Regions from separate parts of the Mesorhizobium sp. M0437 genome, predicted to be linked through region 2. Evidence: predicted binding sites of a transcription regulator. Region 2 holds the regulator's gene; the other holds the start of a gene.

Region 1 (7,514 bases), on a different contig from region 2:
GCACGGACCGCTGCTCGGCGCCTTCATCCTTGCCACCATCAACAACGGCGCCAATCTGCTCAACGTCAACGCCTTCTGGCAGCGCATCATCACCGGCGTGCTGATCATCGTCATCGTCTATTTCGACGGGCTGCGCCGCCGCGGCAAATAGACTGCCTCCCAACAACCGCCGGCCTCGCGACAGCAGGGCCGGCGGTGCCATGAACCGACTGGATTGAAGCATGAAAGCCGTCGTCTGCCGCTCGCCCGGCGAACTTGTCCTCGAAGATCGTCCGGCGCCTGGCGCGCCCCCCGCCGGCTGGGCGCTGGTCGCCGTCAGCCATGTCGGCATCTGCGGCACCGACTATCACATCTTCGAAGGCAAGCACCCGTTCCTCGCCTATCCCCGCATCATGGGCCACGAGGTTTCTGGCACCGTGATCGAGGTTGGCGAGGACGTCGATCTCGCCGTCGGCGAAGCGGTGAACGTCAATCCCTATCTCGCCTGCGGCAAATGCATCGCCTGCCGGCAAGGCAAGCCGAATTGCTGTGTCATGATCGAGGTGCTCGGCGTCCACCGCGACGGCGCCATGTGCGAGCAGATCCTGGTGCCGGCGCAAAATCTTTATCCGGCACACGGCCTGTCGCTGGCCGATGCTGCCGCCGTCGAATTCCTGGCGATCGGCGCCCATGCCGTGCGGCGCTCGCTCGCTGATCCAGGTGCGCGCACACTGGTCATCGGTGCAGGCCCGATCGGGCTCGGCACGGCGCTGTTCGCCCGCATCGCCGGGCTAGACGTGATGCTGCTCGACATGAGTGCGGAGAGGCTGGGTTTCGCCGAAAGCGAACTCGGCTTCGCGACCCTCGACGGCTCGCGGGGCGCTGCTGCCGACCTGGTGCGGGAAGCAACCGGCGGCGACGGCTTCGACGTGGTTTTCGATGCCACCGGCAACACCCGGTCGGTGCAGTCGGCCTTCGCCCATGTCGCGCACGGCGGGGCGCTGGTCCTGGTCAGCGTCGTCAAGGACGACATCGCCTTTTCCGATCCCGAATTCCACAAGCGCGAGATGATGCTGATCGGCAGCCGCAACGCCCTGCGTGCCGATTTCGACCATGTCGCCGCCTCGATCCGCAACGGCGCGCTGCCGCTGGCAAAGCTGGTCACCCACCGCACCACGCTTGGCGAGACGCCGCACGACCTCGCCCGCTGGGCGCATGAGAAGTCCGGCCTGATCAAGGCCGTCATTCAAGTCGGATGATGCCAGGGCTGCCGCATCTCAGAGCGCCGACAATTTGAGCTCGATCCGCTCGGCCGGGAAGCGCGACTCCGAAAACTGTATCGGCTGACCGTCGGGCGTGACGTTGACGGCGACCGTCACTAGCACGATGGCGCCGGGCTGCAGCTCGAGGTCAGCAAGGTCGGCGGCATCGGCATGGCGCGCCGACAGCACGGTCGATTGCCTGAGATAGTCGTCGATGCCGAAACGTGCCAGCGATGCGGTGATCGAACCGGTTTCCGCCATGGCGGCATCGATGCCGGCAAAGCGCTTGGCATCGAACCAGCCGGCAGCGCGGGACACCGGCATTCCATCGGCTTCGCCGCGCGTTTCCAGGCGTATCACATCGGCGCCCGTCGCAAGGCCTAAGCCCTCTGCGACACGACGGTTGGCCGGCTCGACCGATGACGCGAGTAAGGTGATATGCCGCTCGGACGCCTGTCCTTGCAATCCCTCGGAAAAGCGGGTGCGAGCGCCGATCGGATAAGACAGCCGCTTGCGCGACAGCACGAAGGTGCCGCGCCCCTGCTCCGCCCTGAGCACGCCCTCCTGCACCAGCGCTGCGATAGCGCTACGCACCGTATGGCGGTTGACGCCATAGCGTCCGGCCAACGCGATCTCCGGCGGCAGCGCGGCATTCTCGGGAAAATCGCCGACGGCGATCGAATGCAGTATCTGGTCGGCGATCTGCCGCCACAGCGCGACACCGCTGCGCCGCTCGATGCGGTTGGCTTGTCCGATCATCTCCCGCCCCAATTCTTTGCGCCGATCTTTTGGCCGGTGTCACGTGCCCGTCATGGACACGCGCTAGATAACGAGTATAATTTGTATAGTTGTCTATATCAATAGACAAATTCACGCAAACGAGGAGTACGGCCATGCGAGGACGGGAAGCGCGAGAGCAGGCCGAGCGCAAGGCCGTGATGGCGACGCTGGCGCAATCGGCCGGCGAAGACATCGTCCGCCTGTGGGACGAAACCGGCCTGCCTTGCGAAGCGGAACTTCTGCGTGGCCCCGAAACCGGCCTGGTTACGGTACGCGGCCGCATCGGCGGCGGTGGTGCCCCTTTCAATGTCGGCGAGGCGACGGTCACCCGTGCCACGGTGCGGCTTGCGTCCGGCCATGTCGGCCACTGCTACGCACTTGGTCGCGACAAGCAGAAGGCAAGGCTGGCGGCGATCGCCGATGCGCTGTGGCAGGACCCGGCCCACCGCAATGAGGTCGAGATCAGGATCGTTGCGCCATTGCAGGCGGCACTGGCCAAGGCGCGTGAACAGCGCCGCGCCGAGACGGCGGCGACCAAGGTCGATTTCTTCACCATGGTGCGCGGAGAAGACTGATGGATATCGCCACTCAATCCATTGAAGGCGGCTTCGCCGATCCGGTATTCAATGCCCAGACCGTATTCCGTGCCGTGATGGACGCGATGGCGCGGCCAGGCAGTGTGCAGCCGCTGCCGGCCCTCGCCCACCCCCCGGTGCCGCTGTCGGCCACCGCCGGGGCCGTTGCGCTGGCGCTGTGCGATAACGACACGCCGCTCTGGCTCGACCACGCCTTGCAGGCTTCAGCGACGGTGAAATCCTGGCTTGGCTTTCATACCGGCGCGCCGCTGGCCAACACCCCGGCCGACGCGCATTTCGCGCTGATCGCCACGCCGGCCGAGATGATGGCGCTCGACGGGTTTTCGCAAGGCACCCAGGATTATCCCGATCGCTCCACGACGCTGATCCTCGAGGTCAGCGATCTTGTCTCCGGCGCTCCGCTGCTGCTCGAAGGCCCGGGCATCGAGAAGACGGCGACGATCGCGCCGGCGCAAATGCCGCGCCATTTCGTCGAGCAATGGAAGCAGAACAACCAGCGTTTTCCGCGTGGCGTCGACATCATCCTCGCCACGTCCGAAGCAATTGCCTGCCTGCCGCGCACGACGCGCATCAAGACGATGGAGGCATAGGATGTATGTCGCGGTAAAGGGTGGCGAAGCGGCCATTCGCAACGCCCACAAACTGCTCGCCGACCGCCGGCGCGGCGACCGCTCGGTGCCCGCACTTCGCCTCGACCAGATCGTCGAGCAGCTGGCGCTCGGCGTCGACCGGGTGATGAGCGAAGGTTCGCTCTACGACCGGGAATTGGCGGCACTCGCCATCGTCCAGGCGCGCGGCGACATGATCGAGGCGATCTTCCTGGTTCGCGCCTATCGCACGACGCTGCCGCGTTTCGGCTACACAAGGGCGATCGACACCGGCACGATGCTGGTCGAGCGACGGGTGTCGGCGACCTACAAGGACCTGCCCGGCGGCCAGCTGCTCGGCCCGACTTTCGACTACACCCACCGCCTGCTCGATCCCGAGCTCGCCGCCGGCGGCGATGTCGCCGAACCGGAGCAGCGCGCAGGCGAGGCGGAAGCCATGCCGCGCGTCTCGGCCATCCTCGCCCGCGAAGGCCTGATCGAGCCCGACGGCGACATGCCTGGGGATCATACCCTCGGCGACATCACCCGCGAGCCGCTCGAATTCCCGATGGCGCGCGACATCCGCCTGCAGGCGCTGTCGCGCGGCGACGAGGGGTTTCTGCTGGCGCTCGGCTATTCCACCCAGCGCGGCTACGCGCGCAACCATCCCTTCGTCGGCGAGGTTCGCATCGGCGAGGTCGAACTGGAACTGGACGTGCCGGAACTGCCCTTTGCCGTGCCGCTCGGCAGCATCCGCGTCACCGAATGCCAGATGGTCAACCAGTTCAAGGGCTCGGCCAAGGCGCCGCCGCAATTCACCCGCGGCTATGGCCTCGTCTTCGGCCAGAGCGAGCGCAAGGCCATGGCCATGGCGCTATGCGACCGCGCGCTGCGCGCCTCGGAGTTGGGTGAGGATGTCATCGCCGCAGCGCAGGACGAGGAGTTCGTCATCTCGCATTCCGACAATGTCCAGGCGACCGGCTTCGTCGAGCATCTGAAGCTGCCGCATTATGTCGACTTCCAGGCCGAGCTCGACCTCGTGCGCCGCATGCGCGCCGAGCATGATGCCCGCGAAAATGCCGGCAAGGCCGAAGAAAAGAGGGAGGCAGCGGAATGAGTGCACAACCAGCGGACATCGCCACCTACAACTTCGCCTATCTTGACGAGCAGACCAAGCGGATGATCCGCCGCGCCATCCTCAAGGGCATTGCCATCCCCGGCTACCAGGTGCCGTTTGCCTCGCGCGAAATGCCGATGCCCTATGGCTGGGGCACCGGCGGCGTGCAGGTCACCGCTTCGATCATTGGCCCGGACGATGTGCTCAAGGTCATCGACCAGGGCGCCGACGACACCACCAATGCGGTTTCGATCCGCGCCTTCTTCAAGAAGGTCGCCAATGTCGCCGTCACCACCGAGACGGCCAAGGCGACCATCATCCAGACGCGCCACCGCATTCCCGAATATCCGCTGAGTGCCGGCCAGGTGCTGGTCTATCAGGTGCCCATCCCCGAACCGCTGCGCTTCCTCGAACCACGCGAGACGGAGACGCGCAAGATGCATGCGCTGGAGGAATACGGTCTGATGCATGTAAAACTCTACGAAGACATCGCCAGGCATGGCCGCATCGCCACCACCTACGCCTACCCGGTCAAGGTTGAGGGCCGCTATGTGATGGATCCCTCGCCGACGCCGAAATTCGACAATCCGAAGATGCACCGTTCGCCGGCTTTGCAATTGTTCGGCGCCGGCCGCGAAAAGCGCATCTACGCGCTGCCGCCCTTCACCGATGTGGTCAGCCTCGATTTCGAGGACCATCCGTTCGAGGTGCAGACCTTCGACCAGCCCTGCGCGCTGTGCGCGGCCGAGAACGTCTATCTCGACGAGGTCATCCTCGACGACCATGGCGGCCACATGTTCGTCTGCTCCGATACCGATCATTGCGAGAGGCGGCGCGCGGAAGGCCACTGCGGCCATCTCGCGCCCGAGACCCATCTTGCCCCAGGAAAAACGGAGCCGGCGCAATGACAGACGAACCGCTGCTGCGCGTTTCGGCGCTGTCCAAATTCTACGGCTCGCGCGTCGGCTGCGAGAACGTCACATTCGACCTCTGGTCGGGCGAAGTGCTGGCGGTGGTCGGCGAATCCGGTTCCGGCAAGACGACTTTGCTCAACTGCCTGTCAACTCGACTGCTGCCCAGCTCCGGCACCGCCAGCTACCGGATGCGCGGCGGCCAGTTTCGCGAACTTTACCGCATGAGCGAGGCCGAGCGCCGCTTCCTGATGCGCACCGATTGGGGTTTTGTCCATCAGAACCCGGCCGACGGGCTGCGCATGACGGTGTCGGCCGGCGCCAATGTCGGCGAGCGGCTGATGGCGGTCGGCGACCGCCACTATGGAAAAATCCGCGCCACCGCGGTCGACTGGTTGTCGCGTGTCGAGATCGACGAAGACCGCATCGACGACGAGCCGCGCGCCTTTTCCGGAGGCATGCGCCAGCGCCTGCAGATCGCCCGCAACCTCGTCACCGGGCCGCGGCTGGTGTTCATGGACGAGCCAACCGGCGGCCTCGACGTCTCGGTGCAGGCGCGCCTGCTCGATCTGTTGCGCGGCCTGGTCACCGATCTCGGCCTGGCGGCCATCGTCGTCACCCACGACCTTGCAGTGGCACGTCTGCTGTCGCAGCGCATGATGGTGATGAAGGACGGCCGCGTCGTCGAAAGCGGCCTCACCGACCGCGTCCTCGACGATCCGCGCGCGCCTTATACCCAGTTGCTTGTCTCCTCGATTCTGCAGGTGTGACGATGATTGCTCCGGCGTACCCCCCTCTGGCCTGCCGGCCATCTCCCCCTCAAGGGGGGAGATCAGCAGCTTTTATGTCCCGCCCGTTCTGCGACACAGGAGAATGGCGAAACCGAATGCGACAGCCAATCTCCCCCCCTGAGGGGGAGATGGCCGGCAGGCCAGAGGGGGGTGTTGGCCCGCAGACGAATGACGATTGGAGAACGCTCTGATGGCAACCCCGCTCGTTGTCTCCGATGTCGCGAAGAGCTTCACCATGCATCTGCGCGACGGCATCAAACTGCCGGTGGTCGCCGGTGTCTCGTTCGCGATCAGGGCCGGCGAATGCGCCGTGCTCGGCGGCCCGTCCGGCGCCGGCAAGAGCTCGATCCTGAAAATGCTCTACGGAAATTATGCCGCCGATGAAGGCCAGATCATCGTCCAGCACGAGGGCGGGCTCATCGATCTCGCCTCGGCCAGCCCGCGCACCGTGCTTGCCGTGCGCCGGCTTACCATCGGCTATGTCAGCCAGTTCCTGCGCACCGTGCCGCGTGTCTCTGCGCTCGATGTCGTGGCCGAACCGCTGGTCGAGCGCGGCGAGGAGCGCGAGGTCGCGCACGGCAAGGCACGTGCCTTGCTGGCGCAGCTCAACCTGCCGGAAAAGCTCTGGGCGCTGCCGCCGGCGACGTTCTCCGGCGGTGAACAGCAGCGCGTCAACATCGCGCGCGGCTTCATCACCGAGCACCCGATCCTGCTGCTCGACGAGCCGACCGCTTCGCTCGACGCCAGGAACCGCGACGTGGTGATTTCCCTGATCGCCGCCAAGAAGGCGGCGGGCGTCGCTTTGCTCGGCATCTTCCACGACCACGACGTGCGTGAGGCGGTGGCCGACCGTATCATCGACGTGACCGCCTTCGCCGCCGGAAAAATTGCCGCATGACAAGGAAACTGTCGGAGGCGCCGGTGATCCACGAGACGGCGCAAGTCGAGAACTCGACGCTTGGCCGCTGGACCGAGATCACCGAGCGCTGCCGGGTTTCCGAAAGCACGCTCGGCGACTATTCCTACATGATGCAGGACTGCGGCGTCTGGTGCGCAACGATCGGCAAATTCGCCAACATCGCCGCAAGCGTGCGCATCAACGCTACCAACCATCCGACCTGGCGGCCGACGCTGCACCATTTCACCTATCGCGCCTCGGATTATTGGGACGACGCCGAGCACGAGAGCGAATTCTTCGCCAAGCGCCGCGCCAAACGCGTCACCATCGGCCACGACACCTGGCTCGGCCACGGCTCGACCATCCTGCCCGGCGTCATCGTCGGCGATGGCGCGGCGGTCGGTGCCGGTGCGGTGGTGTCGAAGGACGTCGCGCCCTACACCATCGTCGCCGGCGTACCGGCCAAGCCGATCCGCGAACGCTTCGACCGCCGCACCGCGGAACGCTACCAGGCGCTCGCCTGGTGGGACTGGGATCATGCAAGGCTGCGCGCCGCGCTCGACGATTTTCGGGAGCTGTCGGCGGAGGCGTTT
Region 2 (7,514 bases):
GACCGGACTGGCTCAGTTCCCGATGGTGATGGGCGGCATCGTTCCCGTCGTCAATCTCGAAGGCATCAAGCCGGGCGAGTTGGTTCTCGACGGCCCGACGCTGGCCGACATCTTCCTCGGCAAGATCACGAGCTGGGATGACGAAGCGATCAAGAAGCTCAATCCCGACGTCAAGCTGCCTTCGCAGGCGATCGCGGTCGTTCACCGTTCCGATGGTTCGGGCACGACGTTCAACTTCACCTATTACCTCGGCGACGTCAGCGCGGTCTGGAAAGAAAAGGTCGGCGTCGACAAGGCCGTGGAATGGCCGGTCGGCATCGGCGCCAAGGGCAATGAGGGCGTTGCCAACAACGTCTCCCAGACCGGCGGCGCGATCGGTTATGTCGAATATGCCTACGCCAAGCAGAACAAGCTCACCCACACCGATATGATCAACAAGGACGGCAAGAAGGTCGAGCCCACCGCGGCGGGGTTCTCGGCGGCAGCGGCCAATGCCGACTGGAGCTCGCAGCCGGGCTATGGCGTCATCCTCGCCAACGAGCCGGGCGCCGAGTCCTGGCCGATGACGGCGGCAACGTGGATCCTGCTCTACAAGAAGCCGGATGATGCCGCGACCACCGGCGAAGCGCTCAAATTCTTCGCCTGGGCATACGACAAGGGCGACGAGATGGCCGGCGAGCTGGACTACGTTCCGATGCCCGACAAGGTGGTTGAGAGCGTCAAGGCCATGTGGGCCAAGGAAGTCGTCGGCGACGACGGCAAGCCGCTCTACTCGGCTATGTAATCTCCTCCAGGGAGGGCGTCGATGGCGCCCTCCCTGTTGCCTTTAATCGCGAGGACCCAATGACCATCGCTTCCGATGCCGTGCCATCATCTGCAGCAGCCCGGGCCAGGGAAGCTACGGTGCGGCGCTTCGCGCTCACAGATGCCATATTCCGCGGACTCACCCGCGCTTCCGCAATTCTTGTGCTGGTCATCCTCGGCGGTGTCGCCATCTCGCTGTTTGCCGGCTCATGGCAGGCGCTGTCGTCGTTCGGTTTTTCTTTCCTGACGACTGAGAGCTGGAATCCCGTTACGGAAAAATTTGGCGCACTGGCGCCGATCTACGGCACGCTGGTGACGGCGGCCATTGCCATCCTGATCGCGGTTCCGATCGGCATCGGCATTGCAATCTTTCTCACCGAGCTCTGCCCGCGCCCGCTCAGGCGTCCTATCGGCATAGCGGTCGAGCTGTTGGCCGGCATTCCTTCGATCATCTACGGCATCTGGGGCCTGTTCGTGTTCGCGCCGTTCCTGCAGACGACGATACAGCCCTTCATCATCAACATCTTCCACGGCGTGCCGGGACTATCCAGCCTTTTCGCCGGCCCTCCTTACGGCATCGGCCTTCTGACCTCGGCGCTGATCCTCGCCATCATGGTGCTGCCCTTCATCACCTCGATCACCAAGGACGTCTTCGATACGGTGCCGGCGGTGCTGAAGGAATCGGCCTATGGCATCGGTTGCACGACCTGGGAAGTGACCCGGCGCGTGGTCATTCCCTATACCCGCATCGGTATCATGGGCGGCGTCATGCTTGGCCTCGGCCGGGCACTCGGCGAAACCATGGCGGTGACTTTCGTCATCGGCAACGCACATCGCATCAGTGCCTCCCTGTTCGCGCCGGGCACGACGATCTCGGCGACCATCGCCAATGAATTCACCGAGGCCGACGGCGACCTCTACACCTCCTCGCTGGTTTCGCTCGGCCTGATCCTCTTCGTCATCACCTTCCTGATCCTCGCCGCCGCCCGCTATATGCTGATGCGGATCGACGCCCGTACGGGAGCCTGACCGATGTCGACATCCTCATCGCTCCACAGCCGCCGCAAAGCCAGGAATTCGGTGATGATGGCGCTTTGCGTCGTCGCCGCCGGCATCGGGCTTGCCTGGCTGGCGCTCATTCTCGGCGCGTTGGTCTATAAGGGCACAGCCGGGCTTTCGCTCGCGGTCTTCACCGAGATGACGCCACCACCGGGCGAGGCCGGCGGCTTGCTCAATGCCATCACGGGCAGCCTGCTGATGACGATCATCGCCGTTGTCGTCGGCACGCCGATCGGCGTGCTGGCGGGAACCTACATGGCCGAGTATGGACGCTTTTCGCGCATCACCACCGTCGTCCGCTTCATCAACGACATCCTGTTGTCGGCGCCGTCGATCATCATAGGCTTGTTTGTCTATGAGCTGATGGTGCGGCCAATGGGACATTTCTCGGCCATTGCCGGCGCCGTTGCGCTTGCCATCCTGGTCATTCCGGTGGTCGTGCGCACCACTGAAGACATGCTCAACCTGGTGCCGAACGCGTTGCGTGAAGCCGGTGCCGCGATCGGCGCGCCACGCTGGGTGGTGATCCGTTCGGTCGCCTACCGCGCCGCATTGTCCGGCATCGTCACCGGCATATTGCTGGCGATAGCACGCATTTCCGGCGAGACGGCGCCGCTGCTCTTCACCGCGCTCAACAACCAGTTCTGGAGCAGCAATATCAACGCGCCGATGGCCAGCCTGCCGGTGACCATCTTCCAGTTCGCTCTCAGCCCTTACGAGGAATGGCAGCAACTGGCGTGGACCGGCGCACTCATAATCACCCTGACGGTTCTGGGCTTGAGCATCCTCGCCCGCAGCCTTACCGGACGCAGAGAGGACAGATGACACAGATGTTGTCCCCAGACATGACGATGGCCGAAACGGTCGCCGAGAAGACGAAGATCGAGGTCAAGAACCTCAACTTCTACTACGGCCAGAGCAAGGCGCTGAAGGACATCAGCCTGTCGCTGCCCGAGCGCAGCGTCACGGCCTTCATCGGCCCTTCGGGCTGCGGGAAATCGACGCTGCTGCGTGTGTTCAACCGCATCTATGAGCTCTACCCAAAACAGACGGCCGAGGGCCAGGTGCTGCTCGACGGCAAGAACATTCTCGACCGGTCGCAGGATCTCAACCTCCTCAGGACCAAGATCGGCATGGTGTTCCAGAAGCCGACGCCGTTCCCGATGTCGATCTACGAGAACATCGCCTTCGGCGTCAGGCTCTACGAGAACCTCGGCAAGTCCGAGATGGACGGCCGCGTCGAACAGGCGTTGAAGCGCGCCGCGCTGTGGAGCGAGGTCAAGGACAAGCTCAACGCCAGCGGCTTGAGCCTGTCCGGCGGCCAGCAGCAGCGGCTCTGTATCGCCCGCACCGTGGCGGTGAAGCCGGAAGTCATTCTGCTCGACGAACCGGCTTCGGCGCTCGACCCGCTGTCGACTGCCAAGATCGAGGAACTGATCGACGAATTGCAAGCCGACTACACGATCGTCATCGTCACCCACAACATGCAGCAGGCGGCGCGCGTGTCGCGCCAGACGGCGTTCATGTATCTGGGTGAACTGGTCGAGTTCGACCGGACCGAGAAGATATTCACGTCGCCCCGCGAGAAGCGCACGCAGGACTACATCACTGGCCGCTTCGGCTGAGCCGTTCCGATCATGCATATGAGGACAGGACCATGGGCGAACACACAGTCGCTTCTTTCGACGAGGATCTCGAGCAGATCAGCAAGCTGATCCGCGACATGGCCGACCTCGCCGGTTCGATGGTCGGCGGGGCAACCAAGGCGCTGTTGAATTCCGACAACGTGCTGGCGCAACGCGTCGTTTCCGACGACGCCATCATGGATGCGCGTCAACGCGAACTGGACGACCGCGCCATCACCCTGATCGCCAAACGCCAGCCGATGGCCCACGATCTTCGCCATGTGGTCGGAGCGATCCGCATGGCGGGCGACCTCGAACGCATCGGCGACCTTGCCAAGAATATCGCCAAGCGCGTGAGTGCGGTCGGCCTCAGCGCCACGCCGCGGGACCTGTCGCATTCCATCGACGCGATGGCGCAGCTGGTTCTCATCCAGGTGCAGGGTGTCATCGAGGAATATGCTGCAGGCGATGCGGCCGCGTTGGCCAAGCTTCGTGCCGCCGACGAGCGCATCGACGTTAAATACACGTCCGTGTTCCGCGAGCTGTTGACCTACATGATGGAAGATCCGCGCAACATCACCGCTTGCACGCACCTGCTGTTCTGCGCCAAGAATCTGGAGCGGATCGGCGACCATGTCACCAACATCGCCGAAAATGCGTATTATGTGCTGACCGGCGAGCAATTGCCGGTCAATCGTCCGAAGCAGGACGAAACGACAATGTCCGCACCGGTGACATGATGGGGGTGCCCAGCCGATGATCGCACCACGCATAATGGTGGTGGAGGACGAGGAGCCGTTGGGTGTGCTGCTCCGCTACAATCTCGAATCCGAAGGCTACCAGGTCGAGGTGGTGACACGCGGCGACGAAGCCGAGATCCGTTTGCAGGAGAATGTGCCCGACCTTTTGGTGCTCGACTGGATGATACCAGCGGTTTCCGGCATCGAGCTCTGTCGTCGGTTGCGGGTGCGCCCCGAAACCGAGCGGCTGCCGATCATCATGCTGACCGCGCGCGGCGAGGAGAGCGACCGGGTGCGCGGTCTTTCGACCGGCGCCGACGACTATCTGGTCAAGCCGTTTTCGACACCGGAATTCATGGCCAGGGTCAAGGCGCTGCTGCGGCGCGCCAAGCCGGAAGTGCTGTCCAGCGTGCTGAAGGTCGGCGACATCGTGCTCGATCGCGAATCGCACAGGGTCTATCGCAAGAAGAGCGAAATCAGGCTCGGGCCGACCGAATTCCGGCTGCTCGAGTTCATGATGCGGCATCCGGGCCGTGTCTTCTCGCGCAGCCAGTTACTCGATAATGTCTGGGGGGAGACAATCTACATCGACGAACGCACCGTCGACGTGCATGTCGGGCGGCTGCGCAAAGCCGTCAACAACGGCCGGATGCCGGATGTCATCCGCACCATCCGCGGCGCCGGCTATGCGATCAGGGAAGATTGACCCGCCTGGTCAGGCTACGTTCTTTCTGACGCTGGGCCTCATTTGCGCGCCCGGCGCGAAAATCTCCTGGTCGACGAAGCTTAACGCCCGCATCGCGCAGCCTTCGCGGATCAGAGGCAATTCGTTCGGCTCTGTATCGAAGGAGATCGAGCCTGAATGCTGGCCGCCGGCGGTCTGGGCGATTGCCTTCCGCAAGGCCGGCTCGATCAGATCGAAGGCGGCGGCACTGGCGCCGACCATCGCGACCGGTGCCGGATCGATCAGCGCGAACAGCGAGCCGAGACCGAAACCCAGCGCTTCGCCGGCCTTGCGGTAGGCCTCGCGTTCCGGCCCATCTTTCTCGCGCGCCCGGGCCGCCAGTGCGCGCATGTCGGCGTCGCTGACGTCGGCGACCGGTTCGCTGTCTTCGCTCATCTGCCTGGCGTTGCGCCAGATGGCGTAGTTGCCGGCATACGCCTCGATGCAGCCGCGCCGCCCGCAACGGCAGAGCGCGCCGCCCGGACGATGGATCATGTGGCCAAATTCGCCGCCCGAGGAATGCGTCCCGGTGAACAGTTCGCCCTTCAGCACCAGCCCCATGCCGATGCCATGCGAAAGCAGGATGGCGATGAAGTCATCGCGATAGCGATCCGGATTGCGCCAGCGCAAAGCCACCGCCATCATGTTGCAGTCGTTCTCCACCGTTGCCGGGATGCCGAATTCGTCCTCCAGCATGTCGGCAAAGGCGATGTCGGTCTGCGGCGTGATCGGCGACCACAGCATGGCGCGTGCAGGGGAGTCGGTAATGCCCTGAATCGCCAGGGCGATGCGGGCGACACTGCGGACGTCAAGATCTGGATCCTGCAGCCGGCGCCGGACGATGGCCATGCATTCACGGATCAGCTCGTCGCGCGGCATAGTCAGCGTGTCCAGCCGGCGCTGTTCCTCGGCGACCACCTGTCCCGTGTAGTCGATAATGGCGGCCGAAAGGAAATTCAGCGACAACACCACGGTCAGCACCGCCGCCGCTTCCGGGTTGAGGGCGAGGCCGACTTGCGGACGACCGCGTTTCAACGAAACGGGCTCACTTGGCTTGCTCTCGGCGAGGATGCCTTCCCGTATCAGGTCGGAAGAAATCGCCGATATGGTCGAATGACTGAGGCCGGTGGTAGCTGCGATCTCAGTACGCGATGGCTGGCCGGCCCGGCGCACCGCCGAGATCACCATCGCCCGGTTGCGCCGGCGCAAATCGTCATGGCGGATTCCGACCGACATTGTTTTGCTTTCCTCCCGGTTGCCGCGGCCGCTCATGAACCGGAAGCCGTCGGTAATGTCCGACAAATAGTGTCGGATGAGGCAAATAGTGTCAGATGCAGGTGGCGCTGTCATCGTTTATTCCGACGCTCGAAAAAACTCGCAGAGTCATCAAAATCCATCAGAATCGATGTTGACAGCAGCCGGAGATCGGACCAGTATTTTTTCGAGGCTCGAAAAAATTAGAGCTTCTAAGCTGGTCTTTGAGCCAATTGGTCACGCCGTACGCGGCGCAGGGAGGATATGATGAAGAAATTCACGACCGCCATTCTGGCGGGTGTCGCCATGACGCTGGCGCTGGCGTCGGTGGCGCAGGCTAAAGACAAGGTCATCGGCGTTTCCTGGTCGAACTTCCAGGAAGAGCGCTGGAAGACCGACGAGGCCGCAATGAAGGCGGCCATCGAGGCCGCAGGCGACAAGTATATTTCCGCCGACGCACAGTCCAACCCCGGCAAGCAGCTCACCGACGTCGAGAGCCTGATCTCGCAGGGCGCCAACGCACTGATCATCCTGGCGCAGGACGCCTCGGCCATCGGGCCGGCCGTGCAAAAGGCGCTGGACGAAGGTATTCCGGTTGTCGGCTACGACCGGCTGATCGAGAACAAGGACGTCTTTTACCTGACCTTCGACAACAAGGAAGTCGGCCGCATGCAGGCCCGGGAAGTCTTCAAGGTGAAGCCGGAAGGCAACTATGTCTTCATCAAGGGTTCGGGTTCCGATCCGAATGCCGATTTCCTGTTTGCCGGTTCGATGGAGGTGCTGAAGGCGGCAATAGACAGCGGCAAGATCAAGAATGTCGGCGAGGCCTATACCGACGGCTGGCTGCCGGCCAACGCTCAGAAGAACATGGAACAGTTCCTGACCGCCAACGACAACAAGGTCGATGCCGTGGTCGCGGCCAATGACGGCACTGCCGGCGGCGTCGTCGCCGCGCTGACAGCGCAAGGGCTGGCCGGATCGGTTCCGGTTTCGGGCCAGGACGGCGACCACGCCGCGCTGAACCGCATCGCGCTCGGCACACAGACCGTGTCGGTGTGGAAGGATGCGCGCGAGCTCGGCAAGAATGCCGCCGAGATCGCCTCGCAGCTGGCCGACGGCAAGCAGATGACCGACATTGCCGGCGTGAAGGATTTCACCACGCCCGGCGGCAATACCGTCAAGTCGCTGTTCCTGACCCCGGTCGCCATCACCAAGGACAACCTCAACGTCGTCATCGACGCCGGCTGGATCAAGAAAGAAGAGGTCTGCGCCGGCGTGACGGCTGGCACTGTTGCAGTCTGCAACTGA

The links. The regulator PhoB, encoded in region 2, activates phosphate uptake and scavenging genes when phosphate is short. The targets are predictions, from matches to a motif close to TGTCATNNANCTGTCAT.
Region 1: a site for PhoB is predicted at 2,038-2,054, ahead of phnF (phosphonate metabolism transcriptional regulator PhnF). Genes of this name have one in related genera too.

The regions. Positions count from the first base shown of each region.
Region 1 covers NZ_JAMYRK010000040.1:35,625-43,138, forward strand. Annotated here, with positions in the region: gene NKI72_RS22655 (ABC transporter permease) at 1-151, shown strand, start outside; gene NKI72_RS22660 (zinc-binding alcohol dehydrogenase family protein) at 222-1,238, shown strand; gene phnF (phosphonate metabolism transcriptional regulator PhnF) at 1,257-2,000, opposite strand; gene phnG (phosphonate C-P lyase system protein PhnG) at 2,135-2,596, shown strand; gene phnH (phosphonate C-P lyase system protein PhnH) at 2,596-3,207, shown strand; gene NKI72_RS22680 (carbon-phosphorus lyase complex subunit) at 3,209-4,321, shown strand; gene NKI72_RS22685 (alpha-D-ribose 1-methylphosphonate 5-phosphate C-P-lyase PhnJ) at 4,318-5,229, shown strand; gene phnK (phosphonate C-P lyase system protein PhnK) at 5,226-6,002, shown strand; gene phnL (phosphonate C-P lyase system protein PhnL) at 6,214-6,921, shown strand; gene NKI72_RS22700 (DapH/DapD/GlmU-related protein) at 6,918-7,514, shown strand, end outside.
Region 2 covers NZ_JAMYRK010000021.1:46,697-54,210, reverse strand. Annotated here, with positions in the region: gene pstS (phosphate ABC transporter substrate-binding protein PstS) at 1-784, shown strand, start outside; gene pstC (phosphate ABC transporter permease subunit PstC) at 844-1,833, shown strand; gene pstA (phosphate ABC transporter permease PstA) at 1,837-2,688, shown strand; gene pstB (phosphate ABC transporter ATP-binding protein PstB) at 2,685-3,488, shown strand; gene phoU (phosphate signaling complex protein PhoU) at 3,521-4,228, shown strand; gene phoB (phosphate regulon transcriptional regulator PhoB) at 4,245-4,934, shown strand; gene NKI72_RS15680 (ROK family protein) at 4,944-6,188, opposite strand; gene xylF (D-xylose ABC transporter substrate-binding protein) at 6,474-7,514, shown strand.